DNA from 2 places in the Pseudazoarcus sp. NS34 genome. Region 1 is predicted to be linked to the other one. Evidence: predicted binding sites of a transcription regulator. Region 1 holds the regulator's gene; the other holds the start of a gene.

Region 1 (11,600 bases):
CCGGTTGGAGCGCGGCGCGGTGAAATCGTTCGCTCACTCCAGCGAGCCGCTGTCACCTTCGACGCTCGCGCTCATTCTCGACGTCCACAGCAGGATCGGGAACCCATGCCTCAGGCTAGAATCGGACGCCTGCCACATCACGCTCCGGAGCCCCGCTTGCCGTCCGATTCGTCCGCCCCGCCCTGGCGCAAGAAGCTGCGCACGCTGATCCTCGGCCCCTCGCCCGAAGACCATATCGGCCGCAAACCCTTCGTCGCGCCCAAACGGGGGCTCAAGCTGTTCGGCAGCAAGGCTGACGAAGTGCCGCCCGCGCCCTACGTGCCGCCCGATTCACCTGGCTTCCGCCGCATGTTCGCGCGCGACCAGCTCACGCTCGGCCTGTTCTTCGCCATCGACAACTACGACGCCGACCTGCCCGACATGAGCCGTCAGGTGGAGCTGGCCAAGCGCGCTGACGATCTCGGCTTTGCCGCGTTGTGGACGCGCGACGTGCCGCTGCGCGACCCGAGCTTCGGCGACGTCGGGCAAATCTACGATCCGTGGGTGTGGCTGGGGCTGATCACTGGCGCCACGCGCAACATCACGCTGGCCACCGGCTCCATCGTGTTTCCGCTATCGCACCCGATCACGCTGGCCAAGGCGGCCGCCTCGGTCGACCAGCTCTCCGGCGGGCGCCTGTTTCTCGGCATCGCATCCGGCGACCGCGCCGTGGAATTTCCGGCTTTCGGGCTGGAGATCGAGCAACGTGGCGACGTCTTCCGCGAATCGCTGCTGTACTTCAACCGCCTGCTCTACGAGAGCTTCCCGCGCATCGACTCCCCGCTGGGCAAGCTCGAAAAGGCCGACCTCATCCCCAAGGCGCGCTTCAACCGCATTCCCGTCGGCATCACCGGCCACTGCCGGCAAGACCCCGACTGGATCGCCGCGCACTGCGACGCCTGGATCATGTACGCCAACAGCCCGAGCACGCAGCAGATCGTCATGCGCACCTGGCGTGACGCCGTGCGCAACAGCGGCGTGGACTTCAAGCCCTTCGCTCAGCCGTTGCACATTGACCTCGCCGACGATCCGAATGAAAAGCAGAAGCCGCTGCGCGCCGGCTTTCGGCTCGGACGCAACCTGCTCGTCGAGCTATTGGAAGAACTGCGCGGCGTGGGCGTGAACCACGTCATGTTCAACTTCAAACGCGGCCAACGCCCCGCCGCCGAAGTCATGGAAGAAGTCGGCCAGGAAGTACTGCCGCTGTTTCCCAGCCACACCACGAGCGACTGACTCCGCCCTGTCATTGCGAGCGCAGCGAAGCAATCTCCGAACGCCGAAACTTCACAGCACTACGAGATTGCTTCGTCGCTGCGCTTCTCGCAATGACGCACTTGCCCGTCCGGCGCCGCAGCTCACACCCGCACATCCAGCCCCGCCCAACCCACCGACTCGACCAGCGCCTTCAATTGCGGCGGGCGGTAGGCCTCATCCGCTTCATAGCGCCGCTTCACACTCGGGTGAATGCGCGTCGGCTTGCCCTCCACAATCAGCGGCCGGTCGAGCGGGCTCTTGAAGCGGTAGATGTGGCGCCGCGACTTGTGCGTGCCGGCCAGCGTGCCGTCGGAGAGCGAAGCGCGCAGATGCGGCTCCACGCCCAGCCCCGCCTGCTCGGCCTCGTCCAGCATCCAGCCCAGCGGCACGTCGGACGCAAAGCAACCCGTGTCCTTGTCCGGCGGGTAGGAACCGCCCACGTCCGAATGCACGCCGGCAAACCACACCTGCTTCAGATTCACCTCCGTCCGCGGCGTCCACACCGTCGGCTCGAAATCCTGCCGCCGCTCGTCAATCGCCAGCGCATGGCGCGCGAACTTCACGTTGGCCCCCATCTTGGTGTCGTAGAACTCGTCCCGCCCCTCAAAGAGCCCCATCAGCGAGAACGGAATACCCAGCGCGCCCACCGTGTCCCACACGCCCACGAAATGCACCTCGCGCGAGGCATAGCTGTGCTTCGCGCGAAACTCCACCGACCTCACACCGTCCGGGTGGAAGTCATTGTTCGGGTTCTTGTAGATCTTCCACGCCTCGACAATCAGCCGCGCATCCACTCGCCTCAGGATTCCACAGTTGTTGATCAGCCCACACAGCGCCCGCACCGTATAGGCCCCGCGACTGAAACCGAACAGATAAATCCGGTCGCCCTCGGCGTAGTTCTGCACGAGGTAGAGATAGCCATCCAGAATGTTCTTGTGCAGCCCCTGCCCCGTCGCACCCGCAATCGCCGCATCGTGATACGAGCCGATACCCCAGTCGTAGAACACATGCTGCTTCGCCCCGCCCCCCACCGGATCAATCGCCCGCGCCAGCCTCAGCACGTTGGTGGGGTACTCCTTCGCGAGGTCTTCCTCCGGGCGGTTCCAGGTGCCGTCGGCACAGATGACGAGGTTGGCCATGGCTTGCACTCCTGTTCATGACGTGATCATCAAGGAGTGATAGCACCCGGAACACGAGGTAGCAAAACCCGCGCAACGCCAGCGCTGCAGCCCAGACCGTGTGTGCCACGAGTCAGTCGGTCAAGAGAGGGGGTTGCGCAACCTCATCCTGAGCACCTTGGCCAAGGTACAGGCGGAAGGCGTGACTTTAGATGAAGCAGCAACTCTCGGCGGCAAAGATATGGCTACGTTACTTGGCCACTTTGCGGCGATGATTGAGCCTCAACTTAACCACTAGACCACACAACTCCCTATGACACCCCCACCCAACAAGCCACGCAGCCGCCGTCTTCGCAAGAAGATGCATGTCGACGAATTCAAGGAATACGGCTTCGACTATGAAGTCCGCCTCAATGCCGAACTCACGCCGGAACAGGAAGGCACGTTATTCGACCGCTTCCTTGATGAAGTTATTGATGCGAGAGACCTTGCCCTCGGCGGCGGGCTGTCCGGCGGCTTTGTGTGCTATTTCGAGCGGAGGTCCGCCACAGACGAAGATCGCACGGCGGTCGGCGAATGGTTGCGGGCGAATCTTCCGGCAGAGTCTGTGAGCGTAGGCGAGCTGAGAGACGTCTGGTACTCCACGAAAAAAACGGCCTGAGCGTAGCCAAAGTGACCCGAGGCAAGCCACTTCGGGGGTTCACCCTCGTCGCCAAGAACTCGCTGCACACAACATGTCACTCTCGACGCTGATACAACGCATCCGAACCGAGCAGAACCTGACCTGCGAAGTGCCGGACGCCGATCCATCCAATGGCAACGAGTGTGCGCGTTTTCTGTTCGTGCTGGAGGCGCCGGGCCCGCAAGCGGTCGCGAGCGGCTTTGTTTCGTTGAACAACAACGACCAGACGGCAAGGAATCTGCGCAATCAATTGGAGGCGGCTGGCATCAATGCGAGGGCCATAGCGCTCTGGAATGTCGTGCCGTGGTATCTGGGAAACGCCGACAAGACACGAATCCGCAGCGCGAACTCTTCTGATGTACAACAAGGACTTGCCTATCTTTCAGAGGCCGTCGCGATGATGACCGCTCTCGAATTCATCGTGCTCGTTGGTGGCGCCGCGCGACAAGCACATATCCACCTTTCAAGCAGAACCACGGCCCGAATTCTCAGCTGCCACCACCCATCGCCGCGCGTTCAGAACACCAATCCCCGCGCAGTGGCGGAGAACATCGAGGTGTTTCGCCACATGGCCATGCACGGCCGAAGTTAATAGCGAAAGGGCGGGCATACGTTACGCCTGCGATCCGCACTACCACCCCATCTATCCACAATCCCTGTGGATAGCCCTGGGGACAGCCCCTGAGCAAACGCCGCAAGCCCTTGATGGGGCATCACCCGTGCCGGCTGCCCAAGCATGAGGCGTCCGCCTCCGTAAAAGGCGCAACTGCGCGCTTGGCACGCTCGCGCTATGGTTGCGGCTACGTCATCGAGAGGAGCTGCCATGACCCGCCTGACCGCCGATCAGCTTGAGCTGCAGACCCGCGCGCGTGAGCTCGCGCAGAGCCGTTTCGCCCCCACCGCCGCCGAGACCGACCTCACCGAGGAATACCCATGGGACAACATCGCGCTGCTGCGCGACGCGGGCTTTGTCGGCATGACGCTGCCGCGTGAGCTGGGCGGTCAGGGGCGCAGTTATCTGGACGCGGTGATCGTGATCGAGGAGATGGCCAAGGCCTGCGCGACCATGGGGCGCATCACGGTCGAGACCAATATGGGCGCGATCGGCGCCATCGTGCGTTACGGCACGCCAGAGCAGGCCAAGCTCGCGGCCGGGCTGGTGCTGGAAGGTGACAAGCCGGCGATCTGCATTACCGAGCCGAAGGCCGGCAGTGCGGCGAGCCAGATGACGACGCGTGCCGACCGCCGTGGCGACCACTACGTGCTCAACGGCGAGAAATACTGGATCACCGGCGGCGGCGTGTCGCGGCTGCATCTGATCTTTGCGCGGGTGTTTGACGACGGCATGGAGCAAGGCATTGGTGCCTTCATCTGCGTACGCGACGACAAGGGGCCGGAGGGGCTGATCGTGGGCCGGCGGCTGTACGCGATGGGTGTGCGCGGCATCCCGGAGACCTATCTGGAGTTCCGCGACCTCAAGATTCACAAGTCGATGATGGTCGTGCCGCCGGGCGGGCTCAAACGCGGTTTTGCGTCGCTGATGACGGCCTACAACGCGCAGCGGGTGGGCGCCGGTACGGTGGCGCTGGGCATTGCGCAGCGCGCGTTCGAGGAAGGTGTGGCGTATCTGAAGACGCGCGAGCAGTTCGGCCGGCCAATTGCGGAATTCCAGGGCCTGCAGTGGATGGCGGCCGATATGTCGACGCAACTGGAAGCCGCGCGTCTGCTGCTGCACGACGCGGCCACCAGCGGCGAGCAGTTCCCCGATCTCGACCGCGCGGCGCGCGCCAAGCTGTTTGCGGCGGAGACGGCCAACAAGGTGGTGAATGACGCGCTGCAGTTCTTCGGCTCGTCCGGCTACGGGCGCGATCAGCCGATGGAGCGCCATGTGCGCGACGCGCGCATGTTCACGATTGCCGGCGGCACGGCGCAAATCCTGCGCACGCAGATCGCGGCTCAGGTGCTGGGCATGCGGCTGCCGCAGACGCGCGATGGTTACGTTGGGCTGGCCGAGGACAAGGGCGGCGCCTGAGCGGATACACGCCGCGCAGCCTGGGCCAGTGCGCGCGACAGGGTAGCGGCGCCGGAATAGCCGGACAGACCCGCGGCACGCTTGAGCCCGGCCCCGCCTTCGATGGCGCGGCGCGCAATCGCCAGCCGCAGGCGGTTCAGGTACGCACCCGGCGGGCAATGCAGCAGATCGCGGAAACGGTTGGCAAACGCGGTGCGCGACATGCCGGCTTCGTCGGCCAGGCGTTCCAGCGTCCAGCCCTGTTCTGGCGCAGCGTGCATGGCGACCAGTGCGCGGGCGATGCGCACGTCAGCGAGGCCGCTGAACAGCCCGCCGTCGGTGCCCGGATGCGCGATCAGGTGGCGCAGCAGGCCGATGAACAGGATGTCTCCAGCGCGTTCAAGCAGCACCGGCTGACCGCAGCGCGGCGCGGCAATCTCGGCGGCAATGAGTTGCACGATGGTCTGCAGCGCACCGTCGCAGCCCGCCAGCGGCACGACCAGGGCGGCGCCGAATTCCTCCAGCAACAGCGGCCCGACGGGGCCGGCAAACCGCGCGCGGATGCAGGCCAGACCGGCATGCGCAGCGGCATCGAGCGGTTCCACCACGGTCTGCGGATACGGGCGACACACCACCACGGCCGGGCCGACGATGCATTCCTCCACCCTGCCCGGCGCCACAACTTGCGCCGTGCCGTCGGTCAACAGATACAGCAGCAAGGCCTGCTCGTCCGAAGCATCGAGCGGCGTGACTGCCTCCCGCGCCGCGCAGGCGACCTCGAACTGCGGGGCGAGCCCCTGCAACAGGGCGGACAGGCGATCCAGTCGGGCGGGTGTGTTCATATGTACGGAATGCAATGTTTTTAGTCCGATGAGTTGCGCATCGTACGCCACACTGGCAACGTAGTCACACACTCAGGAGACCCGCATGACCCCGTTGATTCCCCGCCAGGCTGTCCCCGCCCTTGATCTGCCGCTGGTCGGCGGTGGCCGCTACACCCTCGGCACCGCGCCGGGCGAGAACTTCGATCTGCTGGTGTTCTACCGCGGCCTGCACTGCCCGCTGTGCGCCAAATATCTGCTTGAGCTCGAACGCCTCGGCGAGGAATACGCCAAGCGCGGCGTGAAACTCATCGCCATCAGCAACGACGGCGAAGAGCGCGCGAAGCAGATGGCCGACAAGGTCAAGGCCGACCACGTGAAGTTCGCCTACGATCTCTCGCTGCCGGACGCGCGCAAGTGGGGGCTGTACACCAGCGCCGGGCGCGGCAAGACTTCCATCGGCATCGAGGAGCCCGATCTGTTCAGCGAGCCGGGCGTGTTCCTGGTGCGGCCGGACGGCACGCTGTACTACGGCGCCGTGCAGACCATGCCGTTCTCGCGCCCGCCGTTCCAGGACCTTCTGCTGGCGATCGACTTCGCCATCGACAAGGACTACCCGGCGCGCGGCGAATACACCGGCGAGGTGTAAACCTGCACACCGCCCGGCGGCGCGGCCGTCGGGCGGCTCACCTTGCCCACATCCAGAACGCGGCGAAGATCATGAACAGGTTTTCGGTCAGCGAAATGAAGCCGAGCGGCACGCTGCTATCGCCACCGACACAGGCGCATTTCAGTTCGCGCCTTTCGACATATACCGCCTTGAACACCGACACCGCGCCGACCGTGCCGATGAACAGCACGAACGGTGACACCAGCCACGCATTCAGCGCGCCCAGCATGCCAATGCCGGCCCACAGCTCGACGAACGGATAGACGTACGCGTAGCGCACGTCACGCATCGCGACCAGGTCGTAGACGATGAACTGGTTCGAAAACGACGCGAGATCCTGCAGTTTCTGGATTGCCAGCACGCACATCGCAATGGCCACGAACCACTCGATGACACGCGCCGACAACACGCTGCCCTCGATGCCCCACGCCGCGGCGAGAGCCATCGCGAATGCGCTCGCGAAGATGGCGACGACCGGAGTGTAGGTTGTGCCGGACTGGCCTTCCTCGGGCAGGCCGAAATGCTCGCGCAGCTCGTCGTAACCGCCGATGCGCTCGCTACCGATGAAGGTCTGCGGTGTCGTTTCGACGTCGTGCTCGCGCTTGAAGGCATCGACTTCTTCGCGCGAGCGGAAGCGGTGATCCTCAACCTCGTATCCCCGACGCCGCAGCAGATGCAGCGACTTTAGGCCGAAGGGGCAACGGTGCTCGGGCGTGTCCATGCGATACAGCCTGGCGGATTCGGGCATGCCTGGGTCCTCCTTTCGTTGGGCGACTCCACAGGTGTGTGGTCAGCGTCGCGCGACGGAGGTTCCCCTGCGGGACGTGGTGCTCATCGGTGGCAAGAGACTCCGGCGTGAGCCGGAAAGGCGCGCCGAAACTCTCAGGGCAGCAGCGCGCGCATCGGGTCGTCGGCCCGGATGGTGCCCGGCGATTGCGGGGGCGGGTCGTTGTACATGGCGTCGAGCCGGATGGTGACGCGGCGATTGCGGGCGCGGCCCTCTTCGGTGAGGTTTTCCGAGATCGGCCGCTGGTCGGCGTAACCGATGGCGGACAAGCGCGAGGGATCGATGCCCGCGTCGGCGAACAAACGCACTACTGACGAGGCACGTACCGAAGACAGTTCCCAGTTGGACGGAAAGCGCGCGGAGTTGATCGGCGAATCATCGGTGTGGCCTTCGATGGTGACCGGGTAATCGCCCCCGACAAAGACCTCAGCGATTGCACGCAGCGGCGCCTGCGCACCGGACTGCAAACTGGTTTCACCGGCCGGGAACAGCAGGCTGGCATTCACTTCGACGGTGATGCCGTGGGCGCCTTCGGAAATGTTCACCTGCCCGGTGCGTGTGAGCGGTTCGAGCGCGCGGCGGATGCTCTCGCCCATGCGACGGATGTGCTCGACGTGGTCGCCCTGCCCGCTGGCCGGTTCGCGATCGCTGCGGCTCGTCGGCGGCTGTGGCCGCGCAGGCACCACGAAGGGCGCGACCACCACCTGCTCGCTGGGCTGGTTGACGGAGACGCTGCGAAAGGCCGTGAGAAGGGAGTTCGACAGAATGCGGTACTTGCCCTCGTTGACCGAGGACAGCGAGTACATCACGACAAAGAAGGCAAACAGCAGCGTGATGAAGTCGGCGTAGGAGACCAGCCAGCGGTCGTGGTTCTCGGGGTGCTCGTCGTGCTGGCGGCGCTGGCGCTGGCGGGGCATGGCGCCCTCACACCAGATAGCCGCGCATGCGGGCTTCGATGATGCGCGGGTTTTCGCCATTGCCGATACCGACCAGCGCATCGACGATCATCTCGCGCTCGGCCGAGATGCGCCCGATGTGCGCCATCAGCTTCTTGGCAAAGGGCAGGAAAACGAGGTTGGCAAAGCCCACGCCATAGATGGTGGCGACAAAGGCCACGGCAATGCCGGCGCCGAGCCGCGAAGGCTCGGAGAGGTTTTCCATGACGTGGATCAGGCCCAGCACTGCACCGAGAATGCCGATGGTCGGGGAGTAGCCGCCGGCCGCCTCCCACACGCGGGCACCGAGTTTCATCTGGGCTTCGGAGGCGTCGATTTCGACATTCATCAGCTCGCGCAAACGCTGCGGATCGACACCATCGACCAGGAACTGCAGGCCACGGCGCAGGAACGGATCGTCCTGCTGCTCGATGCGCGATTCCAGCGCCAGCAGGCCGTCACGCCGGGCGATGGTGCCCCATTGTGTGACCAGTCCGATCAGTTCTTCACCGCGTTCGGGCGGCGGCACGAACACCCAGCGGGTCATGCGCGCGCCCTCGACAAACACCTTCAGCGGGCTCTGCAGCATCACCGCGCCAAGCGTGCCACCGATGACGATGAGCAAGGCCGTGGGCTGGAACAGGGAAGCAATATGGCCGCCCTCCAGCACCTGCCCGACAACAATCGCGGCAATGCCGAGAACGAGGCCGAACAGGCTGATGCGATCCATCGCCTGCCTGCTCAGCTCTTGGCGCGCGGCGGACGACCGCGGCGCTTGGCCGGCGCCAGGGGCGCGCCGTCAGAGAAGATGTGCGCGCGCACACGGGCCACGGCCTGGCTGTGCAACTGGCACACGCGCGACTCGGTGACGCCCAGCACTTCACCGATTTCGCGCAGGTTGAGTTCTTCTTCGTAGTACAGGCTCATCACCATCTGTTCGCGTTCGGGCAGATTCTCGATGGCCTTGACCAGACTGCGGCGCAAATCGGCATCTTCGAGCATGCCGAGCGGATTGGCGTCCTGATCAACGATGTGGCGTTCGAGGAAGTCTTCATCGTCGCCGCCGCCAAAATCCTCGAAATACACCAGTTGGTGGCCACGCGCTTCCTGCAGGATCTGCTGGTATTCGGGCAGCGGCACGCCGACTTCATCGGCCAGTTCGGTCTCGGATGGCGGACGGCCGAGGCGTTGCTCCAGCGTCTGCACGGCGGATTCCACGCGACGCATGTCGCGGCGCAGGCTGCGCGGCATCCAGTCGTCCTCGCGCAGGCCATCGAGCATGGCGCCACGAATGCGCTGAGCGGCGTAGGTTTCGAACTGCGCGCCGAGGCCGTCTTCGTAGCGCGAGACGGCATCGAGCAGACCGATCATGCCGTTCTGCATGACGTCGTCGACCTGCACACTGGCTGGCAGCTTCGCCATCAGGTGATAGGCGATGCGCTTGACCAGCGGTGCGTACAGTTCGACGAGTTGCGCCTTGTCAGGATTGCCTTCTGAATCGTACATCCACAGTGCCCGGGTATTACGGGGCGCAACGCGCCCTTTGCCGACATTATGCACGCCGGGAGCGCGGGATTGACCGATGGGTGCAGCGACTTTTCGGGCAGTGGTCAGCATGAAGGTCTAATCCTCACAACGCCGCGCTGCGCGGGCCCGCGCGACGCGCACCACCGAGCGCTGCCAGACGACGCAGGAAGGCCGCTTCGGGTTCGCGCGGCGAAGACTCGACCACGTCGGCCGTCAACCCGCCGGCCAGATCGTCACGCTCGATTTCACCGAGCCAGGCCAACGGCACGCCGACGTGGTTGCGCACCAGCGTGTCGAGGCTGGCGAAGAAGGCGTGCGCCTCGTTCCGCGTGCGGGCGGCGGAAACCGCCACGTGCAGGGACCCAGCGCCGGCCGCAGCCAGCGCCTTGATGACGGCATAGGCTTCGATTGCACCGCTGCGACTGGCCTCGGCTACCAGCAGCCGGCGCGGCGCGGCGAACACGAAGGGCGACGGGTCTGCCGCCTCTTCGCTGTCCGCATGCACCAGCACAACACCGGCGTAACGGTGCAGGGCACGCAACGCGTCGATCAAGCACATGCGCCGCTCCTCGTCGAGCAGCGGCAGCGCCAGCGCGGCGGCACTGACCGGCACGCGGCCGACCAGGCCCGGCACGGGCTGAACCAGCGAAGCGGCATCGAGCTGACCGCCCAGCACGCCGAGCAGGTCGCTGCCATCGGCGACACCCAGCGCGGGTGCCAGTGAATGTTCGCCGCGCGCCTCATCCAGAATCAGCACGCGCTCGGCGCGCGCGGCAAGGCGGAAGGCCGTGCGTACGGCGGTCGTCGTGCGTTCGCGGCCGGTGGTGTACAGCGCCACCACCGTCGGCGGCGCGCGGCGGAACAGCCGGCGCAGACCGGCTGCCTGATCTTCGTGGCTGTCGATCATGTCGGGTCTCCGCTCAAGCACCGGCACCAGCGGCAAACTTCAGGGCGGCTTCGTCAGCGTCGAGCTTCCAGGCCGGGTCACGCACGCGGGCGTTGAGGCTGCGGTGCAGCAGATAGGCGCGGTTCGGCAGGTGCAGGTCTTCGGGCACACGCTGGCCGTTGGTGACGTAGAACACTTCCAGTCCGTTCGAGATCGCGGCGCCGACGGCAGGCGCCAGCGACACGGCCTCGTCCACCTTGGTCAGCACGCAGCCGGCCAGATCGGGGCCCTTCCAGGCGTCGATGACGTCGTCCAGGGTCTCGCCGCTGGCCGTGGCGTTGAGCAGCAACAGGCGATGCACGTTACCGGCGCCGGACAGCATGGCGGCCTGCTTCATGACCATCTCGTCGCGCTGGCTCATGCCGACGGTGTCGATCAGGATCATGTGTTTGCCGCGCAGTTCGGCAATGGTCTGGCGCAAGTCGGAGGCGTCGCGCACCGGAAACACCGGCACGCCGAGGATGCGGCCGTAGATGCGCAGTTGTTCCTGCGCGCCGATGCGGTACCCATCGGTGGTGATCAGCGCGATCTTGTCGGCGCCGTGGCGCATCACACAGCGCGCGGCGATCTTGGCGGTGGTGGTGGTCTTGCCGACGCCGGTCGGGCCGACCAGCGCGTACACACCGCCACGGTCGATCAGGTCGGCGTCCGACGACATGGCGCGCAGGTCGCGGCCGAGCGTGTTGCGCACGACGTTGCGGGCTTCGTCGGCGCTGTGCGCCTCATCGACAGATTCAACGAGCTTGCGTGCAAGGCGCGTGGGGAAGCCGGCGTCGAGCAATTCGCCCAGCACCTCGGCGGCGCCCGGCG
Region 2 (11,600 bases), on a different contig from region 1:
CCGTTGTAGGCCGTCACGAAGGCGTCGATGGCGGCGCGTGCCGTGCCGTTGTCGGCGGCGACCTTGAGCGTGTTGGTCGAATCGCCTTTGGCGGTCAGGTTCAGCGTGACGCCGTCGATGACGTCCCTGATGGTATTCGAGGCGCGCGTGACGTTCAGGCCGTCGACGGTGATCGAGGCGTCGCTGGCGGCTTCCAGCTGATAGGCCGCATCCCCTTCGGCGCCGGGAGCGTCGGGCGCGAAGGCCACGCCGATGCCGTCAATGCTGAAGGCCTGCGCGGCGCCGGTTTCGGCGCTGGAGATGATGAGCCGATCGGTGGTGCCGTCGTTGATGATGTTGGCGCTCAGGCCGATGTCAGCATCGTTGATGGCGGTGCGCAGGTCTTCGAGCGAACCGCCGGCGAAGTCCACGGTTTTGGTCGACGCGGGCTCGTTGGCGAGCAGGTTGTCGGCCGTGCCGAAGTTGAAGCTGAGCGTACCGGCGGCGATCTCTTCGCCGTCTTGCGTGAAGGCGTCAGCAGACAGGGCCACACGCTGCGCCGCGGCCAGGGTATTGACCTTGATCGCGTAGCTGCCCGTCGCGGCGCTGGTGGTAGAACTTGCCGTGAAACCGGCATTGCTGCCGCTGATGGTGGTCTTGGTGGCGGCAAACTTTGCCGTACTGTTGAGGCCGTTGGCCGCGGTTTGCAGGTTGGCGACCGCGCTTGCCATGCTGCCAAACGCGGAAATTTTCGCCTGCACACCGGCTTCGCGTGTCGCGAGTTGGGTCAGCGGCTGGCGCTCGGCCGCCATGAGCTGGGTGACCAGCCCATCGACGTCGAGCCCCGAACCGCCGAGACCGGATACGGTGATGGCCATGATGCTGCCTCCTGTTTTACGCCTCCTGTCGTAACAGGAGTCCTTGCAGTTTATCGATCGATCGCGAGATCGCCAGCATCTCTTCCGAAGGGAACTGCTTGATCACTTCGTTGGTGCTGCTGTCGATGATGCGGACCACGGTCTTGCCCGTGTCGTCATCGACCGAGAACTGCAAGTTGCGTGCCACCGGTGCGAGTACTTCGCGTACACGCTCCAGTGCTTCGTTCAGTTCCGCGGCGCTGGTGCCCTGTCCGCCACCCGAGCCGGACGCGACGACGACCGGCGCAGGCTGGCTGGCCGGCGCAGCAGCGGCACTGCTTTCGCCGCTACGCCCGCTTGCCTGCGGAACGATCGTGCCGGTGGAGCCGGCGGGAATCGATGGAATGCTCATGATGCATCTCCCTTATGGGCTTACGGCGCGAACCTCTTTTGGAGGGTCGCGCCGCGCATGCAGTGGGGCTTTTAGGCCCTCATCTTAACGGAGCAGGCTCAGCACGTTCTGCGGCAGGGCGTTGGCCTGGGCGAGCATCGCCACGCCGGCCTGCTGCAGAATCTGGGCACGCGTCAGGTTGGCAGTCTCGGCCGCAAAGTCGGCGTCGAGGATGCGGCTGCGCGAGGCGCTGAGGTTTTCCACCGAGCTGGTCAGGTTGGCCGTCACCGATTCGAAGCGGTTCTGGATCGCGCCGAAGGTGCTGCGGAAGGTGCTGACCTGCGTCAGGGCCGAGTCGATGCGTTGGATCATCGCGTTGGCGTCGGACACCGTGGTGACATTGCCACCCGACAGCGAACCGTTATCCACCGCCACCGAGGTGCTGGCGAAGCCCAGCGAGCCGGTAGCATCGGCGCCGCCGAGAGTCATCTCCTGGGCAGAGCTCAGGGTCAGGCGTCCATTTTCCACCGTTGCGAACACGCCGCTGACCGAGGTGTTGATGGCGTTTGCAAGGGCGTCGGCGTCGGCGAAGTTGCCGGTTACGCTGGTCCCGTTGATCGAGAAGTCAGTCAGCGCGACCGAGCCTTCACCGATGCCGGCGGTACCTGCGCTCTCCACGATACCTGCTGCGAGGGCGTTGGCATCGGCATCCGAGATCACCACACCAGTCGAACCCGGAGCGTTATTGACGATGCTGATTTCGCCGCTATCGTTGGTCACGGTGTAGCCGCTGCCAAGTTGCGTGCCGATGTCCGTGGCCATCGCGTCATAGTCGGCGTAGTCGGTGGCCAGAGTCACCGTGTTGCCATCGACGTCGAACGAGGCGTTGGTGGTGACCACACCCGAGGTCGCTCCAAAGCCGGCCGCGGTGGCCCGAGCGTTGGCGCTGTTGATCTGCACCACGCCGCCGGCATCGCGGGCGATGCTGATGGAGCCGCCGTTATTGGTGACGGAGAAGGTGCCGCTTGCGGCTGTGTCCAGTTGGGTCTGGATGGCCGCAGCCAGCGCGTCGAAGTCCGCGTAGTTCTCGTCGAGGGCGACCGTGATGTCGGTGGCGCCGTTCTCGATTTCGAAGCTGCCAGCGGTCGCCGCGTTGGTGGCGGTGCTGCCAACGGAGTTGGTGATGCCTGCAGCGGCGGCGATGTCATTGGCGCCGGTGATCGTGACGGGGCCCGAGCCGGCATTGTTGTTGCTGATGACAATGTCGCTGCCGCTCAGCGCGACGGTGTAGGTGCCGGCGGCTGCGGTGTTCAGCGCAGTCTGGATGCCGCTGGCGAAGGCGGCCGCGTCAGTGTCCAGATCGCTGGTCAGCGAAATTGCGATGCCGTCGATAGAGAACTGGGCGCCAACTGCGCCGCCGGCCTGGCCTGCGCTGTCTGCAAAGCCAGCCGCAATCGAGTTGGCGTCAGTGTCGGAGATGACAACTGCAGCATCGTTGCCGACGTTCTGGAAGCGGATGTTGCCGTCGCCGTCGACCGAGACCGTGGTGGTGGCAAGATCACCGCCGCCCAGCTGAACTTGGGCTTCAATAGCTGCGGCGAGGCCGGTGGCATCGGTGTAGTCGGCGTTCAGAGTCACGCCAACCGTGTCGGTGCCGATGGTCACGTCAAACTGTGAGAGGCCACCGCCAGAGTAATCGAATGTCGTGGCGGTCTGGATGTTGGTGCCGTCTTGGTCGGCGTTGGTGCCCGTGGCAAAGTCGGCATTCGCCGGAACCAGGGTAAGCGTGGCGCTGACGCCGGTGTCACCGAACAGGCGGTTCGAGGCGCCGACCGTCAGGCTGCCATCGGCCGAGCCAGCGGTTCCGAACGTCAGGGTGCTCGGTGCAATCGTGTTGCTACCGCCAGTCGACGATGCGCCGATTGCGCCGGCCGTTTCGGTTTGGGCGATGCGGCCGATTGCAGACAGGCGGGTGCTGGCGTTGGCGCCGAGGTTCAGGCTCAGCGACTGGCCGGCTTCTGCGCCGATCTGGAAGGTGGCGCTACCGAAGCTGCCGTCGAGCAGTTTGCGGCCGTTGAAGGCGGTCTGCGAGGCGACGCGATCGATTTCCTGCAGGCGCTGCTGCACTTCGAGGTCGAGTGCGAGGCGGTCGGAATCGCTGTTGGTGGCGTTGGCCGACTGAACTGCGAGTTCGCGGATACGCTGAAGGTTGGTGGTGACTTCGGCCAGCGCGCTCTCACCGACCTGAGCCAGGGAGATACCGTCGTTGGCGTTGCGGATGGCTTGGTTGATACCGCGGATCTGGGTGGTGAAACGCTCCGAGATCGCGAGGCCGGCGGCGTCGTCTTTCGCGCTGTTGATGCGCAGACCCGAGGACAGGCGCTGCAGCGAGGTCGCGAGCGAGCTCTGCGACGACTGCAGGTTGCGTTGGGCGTTGAGCGAAGCGACGTTGGTGTTGATTACCTGAGACATTCTTCTTCTCCTTCGAGAAAGAGGGGTTTGGTTATCCCGGCCGCTTGATCCGCTGAGGCTCGATCTGCCTGCCGATGATTCAATTAACGGCCGGCGGCGGAAAAACTTGAGGGTTTTCAGGCAGGAAATTTGTTTGCTTTGCCCGCACACCCCGACGGATTGCCGCCGCCGGCGGTCAGCCCGGTGTTTCCGGTCTGGCCACGGATGTATTAACGGCAGCGGGCGGGAAGTCTTTAGGAATTCAGCGCCTGGGGCGCTGGCCGCAAAGTGCTTGGCACGTCCACCATTGCGGCGGTGCGGGGACGGGCGTGGCGCTCAGACCGCGACGAGAACGCGGTTCTTGCCGGCGCGCTTGGCGGCGTACATGGCCTTGTCGGCGCGGTCGATGGCGTCGTGGGCGCTGCTGTCGGGGAGTACGCGGGCGATGCCGGCGCTGAAGGTAATCAGTACGCGGCTGTTGTCGGCCAGGAAAATGTGGGTCGTCAGCGCGCGTTGCAGGCGCGTCATGATCAGCGTGGCTTGCTCTTCGTCGGCGTCGGGCAGTAGCACGAGGAATTCCTCGCCACCGAGGCGGCCGATGATGTCTTCCTGGCGCAGGGAGCCGCGGGCGACGTCGGCGAGGTGGCGCAGGGCTTCATCGCCGGTGCGGTGGCCGAAGGTGTCGTTGAGCTGCTTGAAGTTGTCCAGGTCGAGCAGGCCGACGCACATGATCGAGCTCTGGCGGCGCATGCGCGCGATCTCGCGTTCGAGCGCTTCGTCCAACCCCTTGCGGTTGAGCACGCCGGTAAGCGGGTCGAAGCGCACGAGTTCGCTGGTTTCGTCGAGTTCGCGCTGCAGGCGGGTGATGAGCGAGTTGGCGGCATCGACCTGTTCGCGCAGTGCGCCGATCTCGGCGCTGGAGCGTTCGGCAGTTTCCTTGACGACCTGTGTCTCGCTGAGCAGGCGTTCGACTACGTCGCCGAGCTGGCTGACGTCGTCGGCGTCACGAATGCGCTCGGCGCATTCGGTGAGAATCTGCTGGTAGGCCCCGGTGGACTCGTTGAGCCCGGCCAGGCGGTCGACAAAGCCGACGAGCATGCTCTTGAGGCGTTCCTGCGCGTCGGTGAGCTGGCGCTTGAGGTGCTTCTGCTTGTCGATGACGTCGCGCAAGCGGCGTTCGAGGTCGTCCAGCGCACGAATGTCGAGCGGCAGGTCGAACATGCGGGCGAGGGCTTCGACCTGCCCGTGCAGCCATTGGTCGTCGATGACGAGTTCGCCGATGTTGTCGACGATCAGGCGCAGCAGGTTGAGCAGGGCGCCGCGAATGGCGCGCTGATCCTCGCCGGCCCATTCAAGCTGAGAGCCGAAGGTGCGCAGGCGGGCGGCGATGTTGTCGTCCGGTTTGTCGTGGCGCGCGACGGCGGCAATTGCGGTGGCGAGTTGTTCGGCTTCGGAAATTAGGGCGGCGTTGTCGGCCAGCAGCGGGACGACGCCGCGTTGCAGCAGCACCACCAGCCATTGGGCGAACGGCAGATCGTCGTCGGACGGGGCGGCAACTTCGCTGGGGCGGGCAGAGCGGCGTTCGACGACTTCGGCGGGTGCGTCTTCGGTTTCGGCTTCGGTTTCAGTGAGTCCGTTGCGCGAATCGGCCTGCGGTTCGCGCTGCCACCCCTGGATCAGGCCGCGCAGACGCGAGAAGAGCAGATCCGGGTTGTTGGCATTGGCGCTCAGTACGTGATCAAGCGATGCCAGTTTGCGCGCGCGGGTGAGGCGTTGGTGGGGCGTGTCGATCTGGCCCATCAACTCGCGCAGCAGCGCGCTCCAGGCGGGTGGCGCGTCGGGCAGGGCGGCAAGGCTTGCGTGCAAGGCGTTGCCAATGGCGATCCAGTCGGTGCTGTCGATCGCGTCATCGAACTGGTTGGCCAGCCGCACGCGCTCCTGCGTGTCGCGCGGCAGGGCGGCGGCGATGCGGCGCAGTTCCGGTGAGGGGAATGGGGCGTCAGCGCGCGTGCCGGCAATTTCGTGATAGAGCTCGCGAAAGTTGTCCGGAGTGGGTGGGATCCGGCGCTGCGCCAGTTGTCTGAGCGTTTCGCGCGCGATATCCAGAGGTTGTAGCGGGAGCTTGCTCATGTCATTCCATGTGCGTACTGACGACACAAGTATAGCTGGCGCTGATCCTGTCCGGGCGGGGGTCTCGGCTATGCTATGGGCTCGATTCTGCCGGATGTGAATTGCGTCATATGCTCACCGATCCACTCTCTTCGTTTGAAGCCCGCTGGTTGGCCGAAACCTTGCGGTTGCGCGAACGTACGCAAGGACGGCTCGACGATGCCGCCGCGCTCGTGGTGGCGCGCAGCGAAGCGAGCGGGTTCGAGCCGCGTGTCGTCGCGCGCGCCGCCCGGCTGGGTGAGCGGCTGGGCCTGAGGCAAGCACTCGAAAGCTGGTCAGGGCGGGTTCGCTTGGCGGCCCTTGTCATGCTCCTGGTGGGGCTGGTGGCCGGGGTGGGCGCCGGGCTGGCCGTGGCCGGTGACGGTTTGCGCCCGATCAACGTGGTGTGGGCGCTGGGCGGATTGCTGGGGCTGCATGTATTGAGCCTGTTGGTGTGGTTGGCGGGGTTTGTGTTTGCGGGCGGCGCGCCACTCGGCTTCGGTGCGCTGTGGAACGGGCTATCTGCCCGGATGGCGGCGGGTGTCACCGAGGTGCCGCGCGCCTTCGTGTCGCTGCACCGGCGCGCCGGGATCATGCCGTGGTGGTTGGGGGCGGCAACCCACGCAATGTGGAGCATGGCGCTGACCGGCGCCCTGGCGGGTCTGACCGCCTCCTTTCTACTGCGCGGGCACGTCTTCGTGTGGGAGACCACCTTGTTGTCACCGGGGTTCTTTGTCGACCTGGTTACCGCGCTTGGTTACCTCCCTTCGCTGCTTGGATTTCCGCTGCCCGACGCGGCGACCGTGGTGGCCAGCGGGACGTCGGCGCTGACTGACGAGGCAGCTCGCCGTACCTGGGCCTGGTGGTTGGTGGGTTGCGTGCTGGTGTATGGCTGGTTGCCGCGAGTGGTGCTGTGGGCCGTCTGCGTGTGGCGCGTGCGGACCGGGCGGGCGCGGCTGCGGCTGGATGTGTCCTTGCCGGGGTTTGCCGAACTCGCCGCTGATCTGGCTCCAGCCAGTGTGCGCATGGGCGTGACCGACGCCGCGCCGGCGTCGATCGCGCTTGCGCGTATCGATAATCCGCACGGCTTCGACGGCCCGCCCACACTGATCGGTATCGAGCTGCGCGGCGACCGCCACTGGCCGCCCGACTTGCCGCGCGGCGTGCGCGACATCGGCGTGGCCGACACGCGGGAGCAGCGCGCGCAGCTGCGCGAGACGCTGGCGGCCAGCCCGGCGCGCCGTCTGCTGGTGGCGTGCGACGGGCGGCTGTCGCCCGATCGCGGCAGCCTGTCGCTGATTGCCGATCTATCGCATCACGCCGGGCGCTGCGCGGTATGGCTGCTGGGCGCTTCGGGCGAGCGCGCTGCACGTTGGCATGAGGCGCTGGAGGGCGTTGGCTTGAGCGCCGATGCCATCATCACGGACGAAGCGGCGGCACTCGCTTGGCTCGCCGGGGAGGGCGCATGAAGCACGCCGACAATACGCGGCCGGTCCGTCTTGCGGTGGTGGGCCATACCAATACCGGCAAGACGTCGCTGATGCGAACGCTGTCGCGCGACACCGGCTTCGGCGAAGTGTCGAGCCGGCCGAGCACGACGCGCCATGTAGAAGGCGTGCGCCTGATGGCCGACGGCGAAGTGCTGGTCGAGCTGTACGACACGCCGGGCATGGAAGACCCGATCGCCTTGCTTGAGCTGCTCGAAGGCATCACGGCCGAAGACGGCGGCCGGCTCGACGGCCCGGCGCGCGTCGAGCGCTTTCTGGCCAGCGATGCGGCGCGTACGCGCTTCGAGCAAGAGGCCAAGGTGTTGCGTCAGCTGCTGGCGAGTGACGCCGGTTTTTATGTGGTCGATGCGCGCGATCCCGTACTGGCCAAGCATCGCGACGAGCTCGCCATCCTTGGCGCCTGCGCCGTGCCGCTGTTGCCGGTGCTGAATTTCGTGCGCAGCCCGGATGCAGACGAAGCGGCCTGGCGCGAGGCTTTGTCACGCCTTGGCCTGCATGCGGTGGTGCGCTTCGATAGCGTGACGCCCGAGCGCGATGGTGAGCGTCGGCTGTATGAAAAGCTCGGCACCGTGCTCGATGTGTGGCAGCCGGCACTGGAGCGGCTGATCGCGTGTCGCGAGCGTGAGGCGCAGGAGCGGCATGTGGCTGCGCTGTGTTTGGTCGCCGGGCTGTTGATTGATGTTGCTGCGGCGCGCTTGCGTATTGATGCCGGCGATGAGGCGGCCGAGCGGCGAGCCGTTTCCGATCTGTCCGAGCGCGTGCGTCGACACGAGCAGGCGTGCATTGATGCGCTGCTGTCGCTCTACCGATTCCGCTCCGGCGACGTCGATGCCGACGCCTTGCCGCTCGCAGACGGGCGCTGGGAGCACGACCTGTTCCACCCGGAGACCGTGCTGGACATGGGCGTCAAGCTCGGCACCGGTGCGGCGGCGGGTGCGGCGGCCGGTGTTGGCGTTGATTTGATGTTCGGCGGCATGACGCTGGGCGCCGCAGCGGCGATCGGTGCTCTGGCCGGCGGCGGTGTGCAGGCGGTGCGGCATTTCGGGGAGCGTGTATTCGGCGTATTCACCGGCAAGCGAGACCTTGCCGTGGATGATTCCATCCTGCGCCTGCTGGCCCTGCGCGAGCTCTCGCTGGTGGCGGCGCTGGAGGCGCGCGGCCATGCGGCGATGGCGCCGTTGCGTCAGACCGTCGAAGGTGAGCGCTGGCGCGAGGGCGAATTGCTGCCCACGCTGTCGCGGGCGCGCGGCCATCCGGATTGGTCGGCCCTGCTCGGCGAGGCCGATGAGGCCGAGCGCGATCGGGCCGTCGAGGCGCTTGTTGTGGAAATCGAGGAGCGGAAGGGCGCCGACTAGCGCGCCACGCTCTTGCGGAAATCGCTTGGGCGAAAGCCCAGCAGCAACAGCGTGGCGAAATAGGCCGTCATGCCGCCGGCCACCAGCGCGCCCAGGCGCCACAGCCGTTCGACGGCTGACCATTCCAGCCACGCCGATTGCTCGCCCATGCCGAACCACAGCACGACGCCGAGCACGACCAGCGCCACCGCGAGTTTCGCGATGAAGCTGGTCCAGCCCGGCAGCGGCATGAACACGCCGTTGCGACGCAACCGGTGGTAGAGCAGGCCGGCGTTGAGCAGCGAAGCCAGCCCGATCGACAGCGCCAGCCCGGTGTGTTGCAGCGGCACGATGAAGATCAGGTTCATGACCTGTGTGGCGGCCAGCGTGATGAGCGCGAATTTCACCGGTGTGCGGATGTCCTGCCGGGCGTAGAAGCCGGGCGCGAGGATCTTCACCGCGATCAGGCCGGTCAGGCCCACGCTGTAAGCCACGAGAGCGGTACGCGTGTGCAGCACGTCTTGCGGCGTGAAGGCGCCGTGTTGGAACAGGGTGGAAATCAGCGGCACGGCCAGCACGGCCAGTGCGAGCGCGGCCGGCAGGGTCAGCATCAGCGTAAGGCGCAGGCCCCAGTCGAGCATCGACGAAAATTCTTCGGCCTTGCCGTCGGCGTTGAGCTTGGAAAGCCCCGGCAGCAGGATGGTGCCGAGCGCGGCGCCGAGTAATCCGGCCGGGAATTCCATCAGCCGGTCGGCGTAATACAGCCACGACACGCTGCCACTCTGCAGGAATGACGCGAAGATGGTGTTGATGAATAGCGAGATCTGTGCCACCGAAACTGCGAGCATGGCCGGCAGCATCAGCTTCATCACGCGCTGCACGCCGGGATCGGACCATTTGAAGTCGAAGCGCGGCAGCATGCCGATCTTCGCCAGTGGGCGCAGCTGTAGCGCGAGCTGTAGCAAGCCGCCGATGAACACCGCCCACGCCAGCGCCAGCACCGGCGTATCGAAATACGGTGCGGCGAACAGCGCCATGGCGATGAAGGAGAGGTTCAGCAGCACCGGCGTGAAGGCCGGAATCGCGAAGCGGCTCCAGGTATTGAGCACGCCGCCGGCCAGCGCCACCAGCGACATGAACAGGATGTAGGGCGCGGTGATGCGCGTCATTTCGACGGTGAGCGCGAACTTGTCGGGGTCGGCGGCAAAGCCTGGTGCCGAGATGTAGACGATGATCGGCGCGGCGACGATGCCAAGCAGTGAAATGGCCGTGACGACCAGCCCGAGCAGGGTGGCCACCCGGTTGACCAGCGTGTGCGCTTCTTCCTCGCCGCGGCGGTTGCGGTACTCGGCGAGGATGGGGACGAAGGCCTGCGAGAAGGCGCCCTCGGCGAACATGCGGCGCAGGATATTGGGCAGGCGGAAGGCGACAAAGAAGGCGTCGCTCGCCACGCCGGCGCCGAAGGTGCGCGCGATGACGAAGTCGCGCACGAAGCCGAGTACGCGCGAGATCAGCGTCATGCTGCTGACCGTGGCGAGGGCGCGAAGAAGGTTCATGCGGCGGGCTTTGGGGTGAAAGCCGCCATGATACCGGGGAAGAGTGGGCAGGTTTGCGTCGAGCCGCTGCCGCGCGCTGGATCGACAGAGCTCGTGTGCATTTCCGCGCTACCATGTGGCCTGCCTCAATGGCTGCGGCGCTTACCCGGACGAAACCGCGTCTTGCACATTTGCAGATCACCCGGTAGACTGCCGCGTTTCGTAGAACCTATTACCTCGGAAGAACAAACATGGCCAATTCGGCACAAGCCCGCAAGCGCGCCCGCCAGGCCGTCAAGGCCCGCGGTCACAACATCAGCCTCCGTTCGCGCCTGCGTACCGCCATCAAGGCCGTTCGCAAGGCTGTTGAAGGTGGTGACAAGGCTGCCGCGCAGACGGTGTTCAGCACGTCGATGAGCACCATCGACAGCATCGCTGACAAGAAGATCATCCACAAGAACAAGGCCGCTCGTCACAAGAGCCGCCTGTCGGCCGCCGTCAAGGCGATGGCTGCCTGATCCGTTCCGGATGAAGCGAATGCGGCGGCCAAGGCCGCCGTTTTCGTTTGTGCCGCAGGTACTTGTGGGGGCTTGAGCGCCCGCGTTTCCTGTACTTTCGCGGCGCTTTCGCTTAGTATCTTGCGCTTTCCGACCCACGGCGGCGCCTGCCGCCGTGTGCGTTTCTGGATTGATCCGACCGGGGATTACCGATGTCGCACCTGATGAATACCTACGCCAGGTTGCCGGTGGCGTTTACCCATGGCGAAGGTGTCTGGCTCTTCGATGAGACCGGCAAGCGTTATCTCGATGCGCTGTCCGGCATTGCGGTGTCAACGCTGGGCCACAATCACCCGCGTCTCGTGCGTGCGATCGCCCAGCAGGCGGCGTGCCTGCTGCATACCTCCAATCTCTATCGCATCCCGTTGCAGGAAGAGCTCGCCGATCGTCTGGCGGCGCTGTCCGGCATGGACGAGGTGTTTTTCTGCAATTCCGGCTGCGAGGCCAACGAGGCTGCGATCAAGCTCGCGCGCATGCACGGCCACAAGCGCGAGATCAGCAACCCGACCATCATCGTCATGGAGAGCGCCTTCCACGGCCGCACCCTGGCGACGCTGTCTGCCACCGGCAACCGCAAGGCGCAGGCCGGCTTCGAGCCGCTGGTTTCGGGTTTCCTGCGTGTGCCGTATCGCGACATCGAAGCCATCCGCAAGGTCGCCGAGCACAATTCGAACGTCGTCGCCGTGATGGTGGAAATGATTCAGGGCGAGGGCGGCGTTCACATTGCCGATGAGACCTTCCAGCGCGACCTGCGCCAGATCTGCGACGAGCGTGGCTGGCTGCTGATCTGCGACGAGGTGCAGTGCGGCATGGGCCGTACCGGCAAGTGGTTCGGCTTCC

Evidence for each region. Region 1 encodes FliA, which starts transcription of late flagellar genes. Its sites were predicted from a motif close to CTAAAGTTNNNNNNNNNNNNGCCGNTA; they were not measured.
Region 2: AC6H0N_RS01200 (flagellin N-terminal helical domain-containing protein) is a predicted target of FliA. The motif match lies at 3,784-3,810, and genes of this name have one in related genera.

Annotation. Positions count from the first base shown of each region.
Region 1 is NZ_BAAKIZ010000002.1:657,031-668,630, forward strand. It holds gene AC6H0N_RS09625 (LLM class oxidoreductase) at 157-1,272, shown strand; gene AC6H0N_RS09630 (T6SS phospholipase effector Tle1-like catalytic domain-containing protein) at 1,395-2,432, opposite strand; gene AC6H0N_RS09635 (hypothetical protein) at 2,566-2,709, shown strand; gene AC6H0N_RS09640 (YggL 50S ribosome-binding family protein) at 2,725-3,072, shown strand; gene AC6H0N_RS09645 (uracil-DNA glycosylase) at 3,146-3,685, shown strand; gene acdA (3-sulfinopropanoyl-CoA desulfinase) at 3,917-5,125, shown strand; gene AC6H0N_RS09655 (helix-turn-helix domain-containing protein) at 5,089-5,946, opposite strand; gene AC6H0N_RS09660 (peroxiredoxin-like family protein) at 6,032-6,574, shown strand; gene AC6H0N_RS09665 (MauE/DoxX family redox-associated membrane protein) at 6,612-7,343, opposite strand; gene motD (flagellar motor protein MotD) at 7,478-8,299, opposite strand; gene AC6H0N_RS09675 (flagellar motor protein) at 8,307-9,047, opposite strand; gene AC6H0N_RS09680 (RNA polymerase sigma factor FliA) at 9,059-9,823, opposite strand; gene AC6H0N_RS09685 (MinD/ParA family ATP-binding protein) at 9,948-10,751, opposite strand; gene flhF (flagellar biosynthesis GTPase FlhF) at 10,765-11,600, opposite strand, start outside.
Region 2 is NZ_BAAKIZ010000001.1:234,704-246,303, reverse strand. It holds gene fliD (flagellar filament capping protein FliD) at 1-857, opposite strand, end outside; gene AC6H0N_RS01205 (flagellar protein FlaG) at 874-1,248, opposite strand; gene AC6H0N_RS01200 (flagellin N-terminal helical domain-containing protein) at 1,333-3,699, opposite strand; gene AC6H0N_RS01195 (diguanylate cyclase) at 4,015-5,808, opposite strand; gene AC6H0N_RS01190 (DUF2868 domain-containing protein) at 5,919-7,295, shown strand; gene AC6H0N_RS01185 (GTPase/DUF3482 domain-containing protein) at 7,292-8,689, shown strand; gene murJ (murein biosynthesis integral membrane protein MurJ) at 8,686-10,224, opposite strand; gene rpsT (30S ribosomal protein S20) at 10,455-10,721, shown strand; gene AC6H0N_RS01170 (aspartate aminotransferase family protein) at 10,913-11,600, shown strand, end outside.